Regions from separate parts of the Nocardioides renjunii genome, predicted to be linked through region 4. Evidence: predicted binding sites of a transcription regulator. Region 4 holds the regulator's gene; each other region holds the start of a gene.
The links. Region 4 encodes LexA, which represses DNA repair genes until DNA is damaged. Its sites were predicted from a motif close to TCGAACANNTGTTCGA; they were not measured.

Region 1 (4,203 bases), 1.8 Mb from region 4:
GGTCCGGCCCGTCTCAGACGTCGGGCGGCTCGAGGTCGTCGACCTCGTCGTGGCTCTCGCGCAGCGCCTCGCGCACCACGGAGAAGGCCAGCCCCGCGGAGTAGCCCTTGCGCGCGAGCATCCCGGCGAGCCGACGCGTCGCCGCCTGCGTGTCGAGCCCCCGCATGGAGCGCAGCTTCTTGTCGACCAGCTCACGGGCGGCGTGGCGCTGGTCCGCCTCGTCGATCTGCTCGAGCGCGAGCTTGGTGTCCTCGTCGTCGACACCCTTGCGACGCAGCTCCTGGGCCAGGGCCCGGGGCGCGAGGCCACGGCTGCGGTGCCGGCTCTCGACCCACTGCCGCGCGAACGCCCCGTCGTCGATCAGCCCGACCTCGGTGAACCGGTCGAGCAGCCCCGCGGCGAGGTCGTCGGGGACCCCGCGCTTGGCCAGCTTGTCGGCCAGCTCCCGGCGGGTGCGCGCCTGCCCCGTGAGGGTGTCGAGGAGGATCTTGCGTGCCACGGCCTCCGGGTTGGCCTCGACCTCGGCGGCCGCCGCCTCCTCGCGGGCCAGCCGGGCGGCCTCCCGCTCCTCCCACGTCCGGGTGCGTCCCTTGCCGCTCCGGCCGCCTTTGCCGCTCCGGCCGCCCTTGCCGCGCCCGGTGCCCGCGGTGCCCGCGGAGCGCTCCGGAGACGCCTCGGCCGGCGTGGGTGGGGTCTCCCCCACCCACGCCCGGACACCGAGCCCGACGTCACCGACCCAGTCGGGCGCGGGACGCGACTCAGAAGTCATCGACCCCGATGGGCTCGTCGCTCAGGTCGTCGGCCGGCTTGTCGACGGCCGGGATGACACCCAGCTTCTCGAGGATCAGCTTCTCGATCTCGTTGGCGAGGTCGGGGTTGTCGCGCAGGAAGTTGCGCGAGTTCTCCTTGCCCTGGCCGAGCTGGTCGCCCTCGTAGGTGTACCAGGCGCCTGCCTTGCGGATGATCCCCGCCTCGACGCCGACGTCGATCAGGCCGCCCTCGCGGCTGATGCCCTTGCCGTACATGATGTCGAACTCGGCCTGCTTGAACGGCGGGGCCACCTTGTTCTTGACGACCTTGACGCGGGTGCGGTTGCCGACCATGTCGGTGCCGTCCTTCAGCGTCTCGATGCGGCGCACGTCGAGGCGCACCGAGGAGTAGAACTTCAGCGCGCGACCACCGGTGGTGGTCTCGGGCGAGCCGAACATCACGCCGATCTTCTCGCGCAGCTGGTTGATGAAGATCGCGGTGGTGCCGGAGTTGTTGAGGGCACCGGTCATCTTGCGCAACGCCTGGCTCATCAGGCGGGCCTGGAGGCCGACGTGGCTGTCGCCCATCTCGCCTTCGATCTCCGCGCGGGGCACGAGCGCGGCCACGGAGTCGATGACGATGAGCGACAGGGCGCCCGAGCGGATCAGCATGTCGGCGATCTCGAGCGCCTGCTCACCGGAGTCGGGCTGGGACACCAGCAGCGCGTCGGTGTCGACGCCGAGGTTCTTCGCGTAGTCGGGGTCGAGCGCGTGCTCGGCGTCGATGAAGGCGACGATGCCGCCGGCCGCCTGGGCGCTGGCCACCGCGTGCAGGGCGACCGTCGTCTTTCCGGAGGACTCCGGACCGTAGATCTCCACGACGCGCCCGCGGGGCAGGCCGCCGAGGCCGAGGGCCACGTCGAGGGCGATCGACCCGGTGGGGATCACCTCGAGCGGGGCACGCGTCTCGTCGCCCAGTCGCATGACCGAGCCCTTGCCGAACTGCTTCTCCACCTGTGCGAGCGCGGCGTCGAGGGCCTTCTCGCGGTCTGCACCAGCCATTGCTGTGTCCCGTTCTCTCGTCGTGATGTGTGAGGTACGTCTTCGACGCTAGGGCGAGCCACCGACAGCCCCTGATCAGGACGGCCGACGCTGTGGACAACCTCGCCCCTCGTCGTACCTGTGGACAGACAGTAGCCCGAACAGGTGTTCGACGGTGGCTCCCGGCCCGGCGTGTCGCCCACCCGGTCGGGGGCGGGTCAGGCCGGTGCGCGGGTCAGCCGCCCTGCCACCACGACCGCGCCCGCCAGCAGCGCCGCGAACAGCGCCAGCGCCGGGTAACCGAGCGCGCCCACGATGACCCCGGCGAGCCCGCCGCCGCCGGCCGCGGTGAGGGCCATGGCCATGTCGGAGGTGCCCTGCACGTCGGTGCGCGCCTCGATCGGCGTGCGGTCGGCGATCACCGTCGAGGCGGCGACGGTGGCGCACGACCAGCCGACCCCGAGCAGGAACAGCCCGGCGAAGATCTGCCACGACGAGCCCTCGGGCGAGAGCCCGCACAGCGCGAGCGAGACCAGCAGGACCACTCCCCCGGACACCAGGACCGCCGAGCGGCCGCGACGGTCGGCGGCCCACCCCACGAGGGGGGAGAACGCGAACATCCCGAGCACGTGGATGGAGATTACGAAGCCGATCACCTCGAGGTGCGCCCCGCCGTGCTCCATGTGCAGCGGCGTCATGATCATCACCGTCACCATCGCCGCGTGCGCGCACGCCATCGCCACCACCGCGGCGCCGACGGCGGGGACGTCGCGGACCACGGCGACGAAGCGTCCCCACAAGCGGCCGCGTGGCTCCGGCCCGTCGGCCGGCACCACGCCCGCCGTGTGCTGGGCCAGGAGCAGTGGGTCGGGCCGCAGCCGCAGCCACACCCACCCGGCCGCCAGGACCAGGACGACCGCCCCGATCGCGAAGCCGCCGGTGAGCTCGGGGATGTCGAGCCGGCGCGCCGTCGCACCGCCGACCCCGACGAGGTTGGGCCCGGCGACGGCGCCGATCGTCGTGGCCCAGACGACCACGGACAGCGCCCGGGCGCGGTGCTCCTCGGCGGCCAGGTCGGTGGCGGCGTAGCGGGAGCCGCTGTTGACCGCGGACGTCGCCCCGAGCAGCAGCGCGCCGCCCAGCAGCACGAGCATGGAGTCGACCACGCCCGCGACGACGGCGAGGACGGCACCCGTGGCACCCGCGAGGTAGCCCAGGGTGATCCCCACGCGCCGACCGCGCCGTCGCATGACCCGCGCGAGGGCGTACGCCGCCGCGGCGGTGCCGAGGACCTGGAAGGTCTGCGCCAGCCCCGCCATCGTCTCGCTGCCGGAGATGTCGCGGGCCAGCAGCGAGGCGGTCGCGACCCCGATGGTGACGCCGACCGCGCCGACCGCCTGGGCGACGACGAGCGTGCGGACGGTGCGGCGCTGGACGGCCTCGAGGTCGAGGTCGGTCCCGACGCGGCTGCTCACCGCTCGCTCGCGGGGAGCTCCAGCTGGCGCCACACGGCCGCCCACACCTGCTTGGGCGGCACGCCGGCGTCCAGCGCCTCCTGCGTGGTGCGGCCGTCGAGGTCGCGCACGACGGTCAGCTCCGCCCACGTGCGGGAGTAGTCGCGGCCCAGCGCCGCGTCGAGCCGCGCCCAGAACTCGGTGTGCCTCATGCGACCACCTGACCACGCCGCGCCGACAGCGCCAACCAGGCCTCGCCCCGCGTGCCGGGGATGCCGGAGCACACCGACACCTCCGACCAGCCGGCGGCAGCGGCGACCTGCGCCAGCGGTCCGGCGCGCCAGTAGGTGAAGTGACGCGGGAGCCGGATCGACCCGTGCGTCGACCAGCCGTCGCCGTCGCCCTCCTTGACCGACATCCGCAGGATGCCGGCCGGACGGGTGACGGCGGCCAGCCGGGCGAGGACGGCGCCCAGGTCGTCGCGCGCCACGTGCAGGAGCGACGCGTTGGCCCACACGGCGTCGTAGGGACCCTCAGGCGCAGCGAGGTCGTCGGTGAGCGGGTCCAGCAGGTCGCAGGTGTGGCCCTGCCCGCGCAGGAGGTCGACGAAGGCGGGGGTCACGTCGGTGCGGCGCACGGCGAGCCCGAGCTGCTCCATCAGCAGTGCGTCGCGGCCGGCACCCGAGCCCACCTCGAGCACCCGGGCGCCCTCGCCGGTCGCGGCGGCGAGCGCCTCGAGGTCGGCGCGGACGGCGTCGGGCACCGGCGGCGCGTGGGCGGCGTACGCCGCGGCGTCGAGGTCGTAGGCGCGGACGGTCTCGTTCACCAGGGCGGCACCACGCCCACGTCGCGCAGGTGGTGGACGACGTCGTGCAGGTGGTAGCTGCCGAGCGTCTCGACGGTGAAGACGTCGCCGTTGGACCGCACGCCGCGACGTCCCCTGGTCGCGTCGGTGACGG
Region 2 (4,203 bases), 1.0 Mb from region 4:
TCTCCCGCTCCTCGCCGACGGCGACGGCCAGGGTGGAGACCCCGACCGGTCCCCCGCCGAAGCGGCGGCACAGCACGTCGAGCACGGCGCGGTCGAGGCGGTCGAGCCCCGACTCGTCGACCTCGAACAGGTCGAGGGCCGCCTGCGCCACCGGCAGCGTGAGCACGCCGTCGGCGCGCACCTGGGCGTAGTCGCGGACCCGGCGCAGCAGCCGGTTGGCGATGCGCGGGGTGCCGCGCGAGCGCGACGCGATCTCGCTCGACCCCTCGGCGGTCAGGTGCACGCCGAGCAGTCCCGCGGAGCGGTGCACGATCTGGTCGAGCTCGTCGGGCTCGTAGAACTCGAGGTGGGCGGTGAAGCCGAACCGGTCGCGCAGCGGGCCGGGCAGGAGGCCGGCGCGGGTGGTGGCCCCGACCAGCGTGAACGGCGGGATGTCGAGCGGGATGGCGGTCGCGCCGGGTCCCTTGCCGATCACGACGTCGACCCGGAAGTCCTCCATGGCCATGTAGAGCATCTCCTCCGCCGGCCGCGACATCCGGTGGATCTCGTCGACGAAGAGGACGTCGCCCTCGTTGAGCCCCGAGAGGATCGCGGCGAGGTCGCCGGCGTGGGTGATCGCCGGACCGCTCGTGAGGCGCAGCGGCGTGCTCATCTCGCTGGCGATGATCATCGCCAGCGTGGTCTTGCCGAGCCCCGGCGGGCCGGAGAGGAGGACGTGGTCGGGGGCGCGGCCGCGACGGCGGGCGGCCTCGAGGACCAGCCCGAGCTGGTCGCGCACGCGCACCTGTCCGACCACCTCGTCGAGGCTCTTGGGCCGCAGCGCCGCCTCCACCACGCGCTCGTCACCGTCGGCGTCGGCGTCGGTGAGGCGCTGGAGGTGCGACAGCTCCGCGGCCGTCAGGTCGAGGTCGGAGTCGAGGTCGGAGTCGAGGTCGGTGTCGTCCCAGTCCATGTGCTCGTGTCCTCGCTCAGGCCTTGCTCAGGGTGCGGAGCGCGGCGCGCAGCAGGGCGCCGACGTCGGGCGCGTCGCCGGCCTCGGGCGCGACGGCATCGACGGCCTTCTCCGACTCCTTGGCCGACCAGCCCAGGCCGATGAGCCCCTGCTGGACCTGGTCGCGCCACGCGGGGACCGCGGCAGCCACGGCCGCGGGGTGGTGCACGCCGACGGGCGGGCCGATGCGGTCCTTGAGCTCGAGGATGATGCGCTGGGCGCCCTTCTGGCCGATGCCCGGCACGCGGGTGAGGGCCTTGACGTCCTCGGTGGAGATCGCGCGGCGGACGTCGTCGGGGCTCATCACCGCGACGATCGCCTGGGCGACCTTGGGGCCGACGCCCGAGGCGGTCTGCACGATCTCGAAGATCTGCTTCTCGTCGTCGTCGAGGAACCCGAAGATCGTCAGGCTGTCCTCGCGCACGACCATGCTCGTGGGCAGCGTCGCGGAGCGACCCACCCGCAGCGTGGCGAGCGTGCCCGGGGTGCACATCAGCTCGAGGCCGACTCCGCCGACCTCGAGGACGGCGCTGTTGAGCGTGACGGCGGCGACCTCGCCGCGGACGAAGGCGATCATCGGGTCCTCACCGTGGTCCTCCTCTGGATCGCGCGCGCCTGGGCGGCGGCAGCCTCGAGCCGGTTGCTCGCCGCGCCGCGCCACACGTGGGTGATGGCCAGGGCGAGGGCGTCGGCGGCGTCGGCCGGCTTGGGCAGCTCGGTGAGCCGCAGGATGCGCACCACCATGGCGCCCACCTGCGCCTTGTCGGCCCGGCCGTTGCCGGAGACGGCGGCCTTGACCTCGCTCGGGGTGTGCATGGCGATCGGCAGCCCCCGGCGCGCGGCCACCACGAGGGCGATGCCGCTGGCCTGGGCGGTGCCCATGATGGTGCTGGAGTCGGACCGGGCGAAGACCCGCTCGACGGCGACGGCGTCGGGCCGGTGTTCCTCGATCCAGGCGTCGAGGCCGCGCTCGATGGTCACGAGGCGCTCCGCGATCGGCAGCGTTGAGCTGGTGCGGATCACCCCGACGTCGACCATCGACAGGGGTCGGCCGACACTGCCGTCGACCACGCCGACACCGCACCGGGTCAGGCCGGGGTCGATGCCGAGCACGCGCACGCCTCACACCTCTCGCCGACCGGATCCGTCCGAACACCTGTTCGTGCGGCCACGCTATCCCGCGGCGTCGGCGCCACGGCGCACGACACGCGCGGCGGCAGCTCCTGCGGGTCAGGCGTCCGCGGCCTCGAGCTCCGCGAGGACGTCGGCGGGGACGTCGACGTTGGTGAAGACGTCCTGGACGTCGTCGAGGTCCTCGAGCGCGTCGACCAGGTGCATCACCTTGCCGGCGCCGGCGGCGTCGACGGGGATCTCCATGCTGGGCACGAACTCGACGTCGGCGGAGTCGTAGTCGATGCCGGCGTCCTGGAGGGCGGTGCGGACGGCGACGACGTCGGTGGCCTCGCTCTGCACCTGGAAGACGTCGTCGAGGTCGCTGACCTCCTCGGCGCCCGCGTCGAGGGTGGCCTCGAGGACGTCGTCCTCCGAGACCTCACGCACCGAGCCGTCGTGGTCCTGCGACTTCGGCACGACCACGATGCCCTTGCGGGTGAACAGGCGCGAGACGGACCCGGGGTCGGCCATCGTGCCGCCGTTGCGGGTCACCGCGGTGCGGACCTCCATGGCGGCACGGTTGGTGTTGTCGGTGAGGCACTCGACCAGGATCGCGACGCCCTGCGGGCCGTAGACCTCGTAGGAGATCGTCTTGTAGTCGACACCACCCGACTCGGCACCCGAGCCGCGCTTGAGCGCGGAGTCGATGTTCTTGTTGGGGACCGAGTTCTTCTTCGCCTTCTGGATCGCGTCGTAGAGCGTCGGGTTGCCGGCGGGGTCGCCCCCGCCCTGCTTCGCCGCGACCTCGATGTTCTTGATCAGCTTGGCGAACAGCTTGCCGCGCTTGGCGTCGATCGCGGCCTTCTTGTGCTTGGTCGTTGCCCACTTGGAGTGGCCTGACATCGGAACCTCTGTCTTCTCGTCGTTCGGGTGTACGTCGTCAGGCCGAGCGCACCAGGTCCACGAACATGCCGTGGACGCGGTCGTCGCTGCCGACCTCCGGGTGGAACGAGGTCGCCATCAGGGGGCCTTGACGGACCGCGACGATCCTACCCGCGGCGGGACCGTCCTCGACCCGAGCCAGCACCTCGACGTCGTCGTCGACGGCATCGACCCACGGGGCGCGGATGAAGACCGCCCGCACCGGGTCGGCCAGCCCGTCCACGTGCAGGTCCTCCTCGAACGAGTCGACCTGGCGACCGAAGGCGTTGCGGCGCACGGTGATGTGGAGGCCGCCGATGGTCTCCTGGCCGGCCGCGCCGTCCTCGATCCGGTCGGCGAGCATGATCATCCCGGCGCAGGTGCCGAAGGCGGGCAGGCCTCCGCGTACGGCCTCGCGCAGCGGCTCGAGGAGGTCGAAGAGGGTCGCCAGCTTGATCATCGTGGTGGACTCCCCGCCCGGGATGACGAGCCCGTCGCACGCGGCGAGCTCGGCGGGACGGCGTACGGACACGGGCTCGGCACCCAGCGAGCGCAGCGCCGTGAGGTGCTCGCGGACGTCGCCCTGCAGGGCCAGCACGCCGATGGTGGGACTCACGGACGCCGATCCTAGGACCGCGCCCCGCCCGTAGGCTCGGCGGCATGAGGCTCCCCCGACCCCCGGCCGTCCTGCTGGCGCTCCTGCTGACGGCGGGCAGCGCGTCCACGGCAGCGTCGGCCGTCCCGGCGCCGGCGGCGCCCGCACGTGACCGGGCCGCCTCCGTCGAGGGCTGGCCGGTGGGCACGCCCGCGGCTCTCGGCCTGCGGGGTGGCGCCCTCGAGCGGGGAGCCGCACGGGCGCGGCGACTCGGCTCGACCTGCTTCGCGGTGCTGCGGGACGGCAGGCTGGCGCGCGACTGGAACTGGCAGCTCGACCGCGAGGTGCCGCGCGAGGTCTTCTCGATCACCAAGTCCGTCACCAGCACCCTCGTCGGCATCGCGGTCCGCGACGGCGACCTGCGCCTCGACGACCCCGTGTCCACCTACGTCCCGCAGTGGCGCGGCACGCCGTCCGCGACGGTCACGGTGCGCCACCTGCTCTCCAACGACAGCGGCCGCTTCTGGTCGCTCGAGTCCGACTACGTCGACCTCGTGGGCGCGCGCGACCGGACGCGCTACGC
Region 3 (4,203 bases), 890 kb from region 4:
GCGACCCGGCCCTCGCGCACGACCAGGTCGGTCGCGTCCGTGCCGGTGAGCACGCTGACGCCGCGGAGCGTGAGCCGGTCGGCCATGGCCGTGCCCAGCGCGGCGAGCCCACCGGGCACGGTCCACGCCCCGAACCGCTGCTCGAGGTAGACGTCGACGCCGGCGAGGACGGGCACGTCGCGCAGCGCGTGGCCGTCCATCACCAGCCGGTGCCCCGCCACCAGCCGCAGCCGCTCGTCGCGGAACGTCCGACGGAGCCTCTTGTGCAGCGACTCGCGGCGGTCGAGCAGGGCGATCAGCTCGCGTGGTGCGACGTCGTCGTCGAAGGGGCGCTCGAACCACTCCTTGCGCAGCAGCTCCCACGTGTCGCCGTACGACGCGACGTGGTCGACCCACTGCTGTCCGAGGCCCGGTCCCAGCTGCTCGAACGCCGCGAGCTGCGCCGCGCGCGACCCGCCGGGCAGCCGCACGGACGACCCGTCGGCGAACCGGTGCTCGCGCACCGGGTCGAGCGGCTGGAGGTCGACCTCGCGCTCGAGCGGACGCCCGGACTTGCGGAAGAGGTCGCGCACGACGGCCGGGAGCAGCGTGCTGCTCGGTCCGGCGTCCCACGCGAAGCCGTCGACCTCGAGGGTCGTCAGGGCGCCACCGAGCCGGGCCGAGCGCTCGAGGAGGGTGACCTCGTGGCCGAGCTTGGCGAGCCGGGCCGCGGCGGCCATGCCGCCGAAGCCGCCACCGATCACCACGACACGAGCCACGGGGGAACCCTAGGACCCGGTCGTGGTCAGGCGGTGGGGTGCACCGGGTCCTTCTTCTTCCACCGGCGCCAACCCCGTCGGACCAGTCGGGTGAGGACGACCAGCAGGACCAGCCCGACGAGCAGCAGCACCCCGGCGATGGCCGCGGCCGCCTGCGGGTGCTCGAGGGAGAACCACACGACGCCGAGCACGGCGGCGTCCTCGGTGAGGCTGGCGACGACGTTGGTCACCGGCTCGGGGGAGGAGTTGATCGCGAGCCGGCCGCCGGCCTTGGCGAGGTGGCTGAGCAGCGCGGTGCCGCCGCCGACGACGCCGAGCACGGCCTGGTCGAGCGAGGACGCGTCACCGGCGAGCAGGATGCCGATCACGGCACCGGCGGTGGGTCGGATCGCGGTGGAGAACGCGTCCCACGTCGAGTCGATGTAGGGGATCTTGTCCGCGACGAACTCCATCGTGAAGAGGAATCCGGCCACGGCGAGGACGTCCCACCGGCCCAGCACGTCGGGGATGTCTGCGACGGTGCCGAAGCGGTCGGCGAGGCCCAGCACCAGGACGACGAGGTAGGCGTTGATGCCGCTCGCCCACCCGCTGGAGAAGGTCAGTGCGAGGGCGTCCACGCGTCGATCCTGCCAGCCTCGTCCGACGTCACGGCTCGTCGACCTCGGACTGCACCTCGGGCTCCACCTCGACCTCGACGGCGCCCGTCATCGCGACCAGCTCGTCATAGGTCGAGGAGAACACGGCCGCCGGGTGCCCGGCCGCCGCCCACACCACGTCGTGCTGTCGCAGCCACGGGTCGATCCACGTGCGGATCGGGGCGGGGTGGTCGATGGGGGAGACGCCGCCGATCACCTGGCCGGTGTGGCGGCGCACAAAGTCGGGGTCGGCCCTCTTGAGGCGACCCACGCCGATGCGCGCCGCGACCGCCCCGGTGTCCACGCGGTGGGCGCCCGAGGTGAGGATCAGCACCGGCTCGCCGTCGGCGTCGAAGAGGAGGCTGTTGGCGATGGCGCCGACCTCGCAGCCGAGGGCCGCCGCGGCGAGTGCCGCGGTGTGGGCGCTGTCGGGCAGGATGACCACGTCACCGGTGCCGCCGCGCCGGGAGAGCTCGCCTCGGAATGAGGCGACGGATGCGTGCTCGATCGACATGATGCGAGCCTAGCGACGACGACGACTGCCCAGGGGGACATCAGATGGCGCGCGACCTGCCCGGACCTGTGCTCAACAGCGTGCGAGCGCTGGGCCTGATCGTGGCCACCTCCGGCGTGATCACCCTGCTGATCTGGTGGATGCGCGACGAGGTGGTCCTCGGCTGGGCGGAGGGCAACCCGTCGGCCCAGGACATCCTCGCCCAGGGTGGGATCGAGCAGCTGCGCGAGAGCCCGATCGTGCCCGGCTTCGTCGCGCTGTCGGTGGTGGCGTTCGTCGGCTTCGCCCTGCTCGCGCTGGTCCTCGGCTCGTTCTTCCTCGGCGGGCACGCCTGGACCCGGCCGGTCCTCGCCGCCACCGCCGGCGTCGGCGTCCTCGTCGGCGCCGTCTGCCTCGACGCGCACCTGCCGGTGATCTTCGTGGTGCTCTCCGCGCTGGTCATCGTCGAGGGCCTCGCCCTGGTCTTCTTCCTCTGGCAGCGCGAGACCACGTCCCACCTGCGCGACGACTGACCGATTGGCGCCGCGTCCGCCGGATCGGTGGACGGGCCTTGACGCGTTGTCGGTGGGGGGTAGTACCGTTCTGGGTGTTCGAACACATGTTCGATGCGACCCGGGTGGCGGTGACCTCGACCCCCACCTCCGCCCGGGTCGGCCCCGGGGTCGACGGATGTGTCGAGGAGGCGCGATGAGGCAGTACGACGACCCCGTCGAGGTGCGACGAGGCGAGGCGGAGGACCCCGACCAGTTCCTGTGGCGCGGGCGGTTGTGGAAGGTGCGGGCGATCGTCGCCCACTGGGTGGAGACCGGCCCGTGGTGGCAGGGGCGGGGCGACGACGGTGCGGTGTCCGACCCGGTGGCCGACCTGGTGGCCGAGCGCGAGCTGTGGCGGGTGGAGGCCGGCCGCGGCGAGCAGGAGACCTACGGCGTCTTCGACCTGTCCTTCGACTGGACCGACGGGCGCTGGCAGCTCGTCGGCTGCCTGGACTGAGGGGAGCGACGTGATGACTCCCCACCTGCTCCCGGCCACCGCCCACCACTACCTGCAGCGGTCGGCGACCTCCCTGCACGACGCGATCACCGCACGCGACGTGCCCACCCGCTACGCCTGCGCCCACGTCGCGGCGCTGTGCGCCGCGGCGGCGCTGCTCGCGGCGCGTGCCCGGCCGGCACCGCGCGGTCGGCGGCAGAAGAACGCGTGGGTGCTGCTGGCCGAGGTCGCTCCTGAGCTGTCCGAGTGGGCGAGCTTCTTCGCCGCCGGCGCCGCCAAGCGGGCCGCCGCCGAGGCCGGGTCGACGCGCGCCGTCACCGAGCGCGAGGCCGACGACTTGGTCCGCGACTCCGACCGGTTCCTGGCGGTGGTCGAGCAGGCGCTGGGCCTGGTGCCGCACGCCAGTGTCGCCTGACCCGTTCGTCCACCTCCACGTCGCTTCCGGCTACTCCCTCCAGTACGGCGCCTCGCACCCGCACGTCCTGGTGGAGCGGGCCGCGGAGCAGGAGATGGACACGCTCGCGCTCACCGACCGCGACGGCACCTACGGCGCGGTGAAGTTCGTCCGCGCCGCCGAGTCGGCCGGCATCCGCCCGGTGCTGGGTGTCGACCTCGCGGTCGCGCCGACCGGCCCCGGTCCCGCAGGCGCGGGTCGACCGGCCCCGCGGCGTACACCCGTGCGTGGCGGCGCGCTGCGCGACCCCTCCTCCCAGCAGGGTGGCAGCGCCCGGGTGACGTTCCTCGCCAGCGGGCGGACCGGCTGGGCCGCGCTCTGCCGGATGGTCTCCGCGGTCCACCTGTCGGGGGAGCGCGGCCGTCCGGTCGCCACCCTCGACGTGGTGGCTCCCCACCTCGCCGGCGGTGACGTGCTCGTCCTGCTCGGCCCGTCCTCGGAGCTGGGAGTCGCCGCGACCCGGCGCCGTGACGACCTCGGGCTCGCCGCGCTCGCTCCCTGGCTCGAGGTCGTCGCCCGGGAGAACCTCGTCGTCGAGCTCGTCTCCCACCGGCTCGGTGGCCGGCAGGGAGCGTGGGGACCGGGCTCGTCCCCCCACGCGGCCCGGATGGCCGGCATCGCCCGCACCGCCGGCCTCACCACGGTGCTGACCAACGCCGTGCGCTACGCCGACCGGCTCGACGCCCCGACCGTCGACGTCCTCGACGCCGCCCGCCGGCTCGTCCCCCTCGGCTCGGCCAGCCTGCGCGACATCGGCCCCGACGCCGGCCGGGGCAACGCCGAGGGCTTCCTCAAGTCCGGCAAGCAGATGCACGAGGTCGCCGAGGAGGTGTGCCGGCTCGCCGGGCTCGG
Region 4 (4,203 bases):
TTCCCGCGTCCCGACGACCCGCTGATGTCGGCGCGGCAGAAGGCCGCGGACCAGGCCGGCGGCAACGGCTTCATGCAGGTCGCCGCCACCCACGCCGCGCTCCTGCTTGCCCAAGGCGCTGGGCGGCTGATCCGCACCACGACCGACCGCGGCATCGTCGCCGTCCTCGACCCCCGCCTCGAGACCGCGCGCTACGGCCGGTTCCTCAAGGCGTCGCTCCCGCCGATGTGGTCGACGACCGACCCCGGCCTCGTCCGCCAGGCGCTCAAGCGGCTCGGCCAGTCCTGATCGTCGCGCTCGTGTGATCGGCGGCCGTGCGCGGGCGGCGTACGTCATGGCCCGCGGCGGCCTACGTCATGGCGCGGGGTCGCTCCGGCCGCCGTCGCCCATGACGTACGCCGACAGCGTCATGGCGTGCGGTCACCGGGACGACCAGCGGCCATGACGTCCGGCCGTGACGGCGTACGGATCAAGCCGGCTCGTAGCCGAACACCTGGTAGTCCCGGCGGTACAACCGCGCCACCAGCTCGCGCAGCTCGGCGGACGCCTGCCGGTCCCGCCCGCCGGGCGCCGTCTGGTTCTGCGGCCGGGTCGGTACGGCGGGCGCACCGATGCGCTCGCACACCTCGGCGAAGTCCCGGTCGAACGTCTCGAGGCGGCCGACGAAGTCCACCCGGTTGAGGTCGATCATCCGGCTCTGCAGCGTCAGGTGCTGGTCGGTCCCCGGCACCGCTGACAGGTCCTGCGCGGCGGTCCAGCGGGCGAACTCCTCGACCGTCTGCATCCGCTCGTGCGTCGCGGGGTCGAAGTCGTAGTAGTTGTGGTCGACGACCTTGTCGTGCCACGCGGAGACGAAGCGGTCGAGCGGGTCGCGCACGAACGCGAAGGCGAGGTAGTCGGCGAACGCGGCCAGCGGGTAGTGCACCCGCATCGCGTGGTCGACGTCGAGGGCCACGCCGTGCGCCTCGCAATGGTGCCGGATCGTGCGGGTCGCCACCTTGGCGACGCGGTACCAGACGAACCGGTGGCTGTGGCTGATGGTCAAGTTGTACGCCAGCGGGCTGAGCCAGCCGGACTGCTCGCCCGCGGTGGCGAGCCGGGCGAGCTCCGCCTCGCCGGCCGGGGTCAGCCGGCGCCGGTTGCCCGGGCGCGTCCGGAACAGCCCGGCGTCCGGGATGGCGTCAGGACCGGTGGGCGACATCGGCGCGAGGCTACACGGCCCCGCGCGCGACGTACGGTCAGAGGCTGCGGAGCACCGCGGTGACGACACCGAGGATGGTGGCGTTGTCACCGGGGATCGGGTCGTAGGCGTTGTTGTGGGGGAGGAGCCACACGTGGCCGTCCTTGCGCTGGAACGTCTTCACGGTGGCCTCGCCGTCGATCATCGCGGCGACGATCTGGCCGTTGGTCGCGGTCTGCTCCTGGCGGATGACGACGTAGTCGCCGTTGCAGATCGCGGCGTCGACCATCGAGTCACCGGAGACCTCGAGCAGGAAGAGCGTGCCGTCGCCGACGAGCTGCTTGGGCAGCGGGAAGACGTCGGTGACCTGCTCCTCGGCGAGGATCGGGCCACCGGCGGCGATGCGGCCGACGACCGGGATGTTGACGGCGGTCGGGGCGAGGTCGCCGATGCCGGTCTCGTCGACGCTCGACTCCTCGCCGCTGGAGATCGAGCGACGCGCGGCCATCACCTCGGGCAGGAAGACCTCGAGGGCGCGCGGCCGGTTGGGGTCGCGCTTGAGGAAGCCCTTGCCCTCGAGGACGCGCAGCTGGTGGGCGACGCTCGAGGACGACGTGAGACCCACTGCCTGGCCGATCTCGCGCATGCTCGGCGGGTAGCCCTTGGTCTCGATCGAGTCCTTGATGGTGGCGAGCACGCGCTGCTGACGCGGGGTCAGTCCGGTGGCGTCGGGAGGTCCGTCGGGCATCTCGACGACGTTGTGGTCCTCGTTCTTGGCCATCTCGGTCAGGTCCTCCCGGGCGTGGTGGCCACCTCACGGACGACCGGGATCGGTCGGAGGTGGCGGGTGCTGACACCGTAGACCTCCCGGGCCGGCGGGATCAAACACCTGTTCGAACTCCGCGTGTCGCTCTCACGCAGGGCGGTCGAGGGGGTTGTCCCGAACGATTGTTCGAACAGGTCCTTGAATTGTTCGAACACGTGCTCTAACGTCGTACACATGTTCGATCGAACGTCTGATCGACACCCGGTGGCCCAGGCCGCTGTCGGTGGCTCCGACTAGACATTCCTTCGACACCCACGACCGGCTGATTCTTCCCCAGGAGGCCACCATGAGCACCCTCAGCCTTGCCCCCGTTTTCGCCGCAGCCCCGACCCGCACCCGCTCGACCGTGCGGTTGTCGCGGCGCGGCCGGCTGGTGGTCTTCCTGACCTCGCTGTTCCTCGTCCTCGCCGTCGCCTTCGTGCTCGCCGGCGGTGCCGTCGGCACCGATGAGGCCGGCCAGGCGGCTCCGACCGAGATCGTCCAGGTCACCCCGGGCGACACCCTGTGGGGGATCGCCAGCGACCTCGCGACCGACGGCGACGTCCGGTCGATGATGACCGAGATCGAGCGGCTCAACGCCCTCGACTCCGCCAGCCTCTCGGCTGGCCAGAAGCTCCGCGTCCCGGTCGTCACCGACTGACGCAGAGGCCTCCACCAGCCGCTTCGACCCCGGCTGGTGGACCAAGGGGAAGGCGAGGGGCGGGCCTGGTGGCCCGCCCCTCGGCGCCATTTGCGGGCCTTGCCTTGTGGGTGGCGGCACATGGCTTCTGGCGCTCGTGGGTGGCGGCAGATCGCGCGCGATGCACGTGGGTGGCGGCACATTGCTTGCGCGGCCGTCTGTTCGATGTCGTCCGCCGCCACCCTCAGGCGTCTCTCCACAGGTTTGTCCCCGGGGGTGGTTGACCGGTCGCCCGAATGGGTAGTTTCAGGGCTGCTGACGTTGTTCTCGGGAAGGCACCTCATGCACGTACGCCGCGCGCTCGCCGCCGCTCTCGCCGTTCCCCTGCTCCTCGCTGGGTGCTCGGAGGACAAGCCGGAGCCAAAGATGCCCGACCCGCCGCCCACGTCGACGTCTCCGACCGACGAGCCGACGGAGACGGAAACCGCTGAGGCGGAGAGTGCGGAGGGCTTCATCCGGAGGTGGGTGAAGGCCGGGGACGAGATGCAGGTGACGGGGGAGACGGACGAGTACGACGCAATGACTCCTGACTGCGCGGCTTGCCAGTCATTTGTTGCGTCGGTTGCTGACGTCTACGCCGAGGGCGGGAGCGCTAAATTCGCCGGTTCCAAGATCGTCCAGGTCAAGCGCGTGGGGGATGAGCCGCCTACCTTCGACCTGACCAAGGAACTGCCAGAGACTAGGATCATCCGCGGTGATGGGACGACGGAGACGCTTCCGGGCGGCCGCACAACGATCCGCGTGACTCTGGGCAAGAAGCGCGGCGAGTGGGTTGTGACGCATTTCGGAATCCTGTGATGCGGGCTCTCCTAGCGGTCATGGTTCTGAGTTCGTCTCTTGTTGGGTCCGCTCTTCGCGAGCCGCCAGCTGTCGCCGCTTCTTCTTGCATCTCAGTGGGGTGGGAGCAGGCGAATGCCGAGTGCAATTGGACTTACGCGGAGTACTCGTCCAGTTCCAGCTCCGGCGACGGCCACACCTGGGTCGTCACCATCCAGTGCGGCAACGGCGGCATCTGTTCTGAGCAAGTCGAGTGCAACGAGGACGGGGCTGAGGGCTTTGTCCACGACGTCTACATGGACGGCACGGACGTCGGCGACGTCTGCGTACCGGCCGAGGAGGTCGACGAGGTCAACATCACCCAGCTCATCATTCGCGAGTTCAAGAGCATCAAGTGGCCGGCCTCGAGGCTCGTCGTGCAGCCTCCCGGCGGCAAGACGCTGGTGAACTTCGAGACCAACTTCTACACGCTCGACAACGCGGCGATCACCCAGGTCCGCACCATCGCCCGGCAAGCCGTCTCGATCCGCGCGGTGCCGACGAGCTACACGTTCCAGTTCGGCGACGGGTCGAGCACCACGACGGCTAGCCCGGGCCGGCCGCATCCTGACCTCGACGTCACGCACGTCTACACGCAGAAGGCGACCGTCGCTGTCAGCCTCGACACGACCTACACGGGGGAGTACCGCATCGGGGACGGCGACTGGCTCGCCATCCCAGAGACCTTGACCGTTGCCGGCG

Region 1: the regulator LexA is predicted to act here: its motif matches at 1,948-1,963, upstream of recA (recombinase RecA).
Region 2: the regulator LexA is predicted to act here: its motif matches at 2,140-2,155, upstream of ruvC (crossover junction endodeoxyribonuclease RuvC).
Region 3: the regulator LexA is predicted to act here: its motif matches at 2,498-2,513, upstream of SHK17_RS13155 (DUF6504 family protein).

Annotation. Positions count from the first base shown of each region.
Region 1 is NZ_CP141058.1:1,846,531-1,850,733, reverse strand. Features, by position in the region: gene SHK17_RS08830 (regulatory protein RecX) at 14-769, opposite strand; gene recA (recombinase RecA) at 759-1,811, opposite strand; gene SHK17_RS08820 (MFS transporter) at 2,009-3,265, opposite strand; gene SHK17_RS08815 (DUF3046 domain-containing protein) at 3,262-3,456, opposite strand; gene SHK17_RS08810 (class I SAM-dependent methyltransferase) at 3,453-4,070, opposite strand; gene SHK17_RS08805 (DinB family protein) at 4,067-4,203, opposite strand, start outside.
Region 2 is NZ_CP141058.1:2,650,055-2,654,257, forward strand. Features, by position in the region: gene ruvB (Holliday junction branch migration DNA helicase RuvB) at 1-952, opposite strand, end outside; gene ruvA (Holliday junction branch migration protein RuvA) at 969-1,568, opposite strand; gene ruvC (crossover junction endodeoxyribonuclease RuvC) at 1,565-2,110, opposite strand; gene SHK17_RS12605 (YebC/PmpR family DNA-binding transcriptional regulator) at 2,222-3,007, opposite strand; gene pdxT (pyridoxal 5'-phosphate synthase glutaminase subunit PdxT) at 3,045-3,641, opposite strand; gene SHK17_RS12615 (serine hydrolase domain-containing protein) at 3,686-4,203, shown strand, end outside.
Region 3 is NZ_CP141058.1:2,759,246-2,763,448, reverse strand. Features, by position in the region: gene SHK17_RS13175 (phytoene desaturase family protein) at 1-758, opposite strand, end outside; gene SHK17_RS13170 (DUF4126 domain-containing protein) at 785-1,375, opposite strand; gene SHK17_RS13165 (YbaK/EbsC family protein) at 1,404-1,907, opposite strand; gene SHK17_RS13160 (hypothetical protein) at 1,952-2,419, shown strand; gene SHK17_RS13155 (DUF6504 family protein) at 2,595-2,897, shown strand; gene SHK17_RS13150 (SAV_6107 family HEPN domain-containing protein) at 2,911-3,312, shown strand; gene SHK17_RS13145 (DNA polymerase III subunit alpha) at 3,302-4,203, shown strand, end outside.
Region 4 is NZ_CP141058.1:3,649,077-3,653,279, reverse strand. Features, by position in the region: gene SHK17_RS17520 (ATP-dependent DNA helicase) at 1-288, shown strand, start outside; gene SHK17_RS17515 (sulfotransferase family 2 domain-containing protein) at 470-1,201, opposite strand; gene lexA (transcriptional repressor LexA) at 1,239-1,961, opposite strand; gene SHK17_RS17505 (LysM peptidoglycan-binding domain-containing protein) at 2,293-2,646, shown strand; gene SHK17_RS17500 (hypothetical protein) at 2,902-3,483, shown strand; gene SHK17_RS17495 (hypothetical protein) at 3,579-4,203, shown strand, end outside.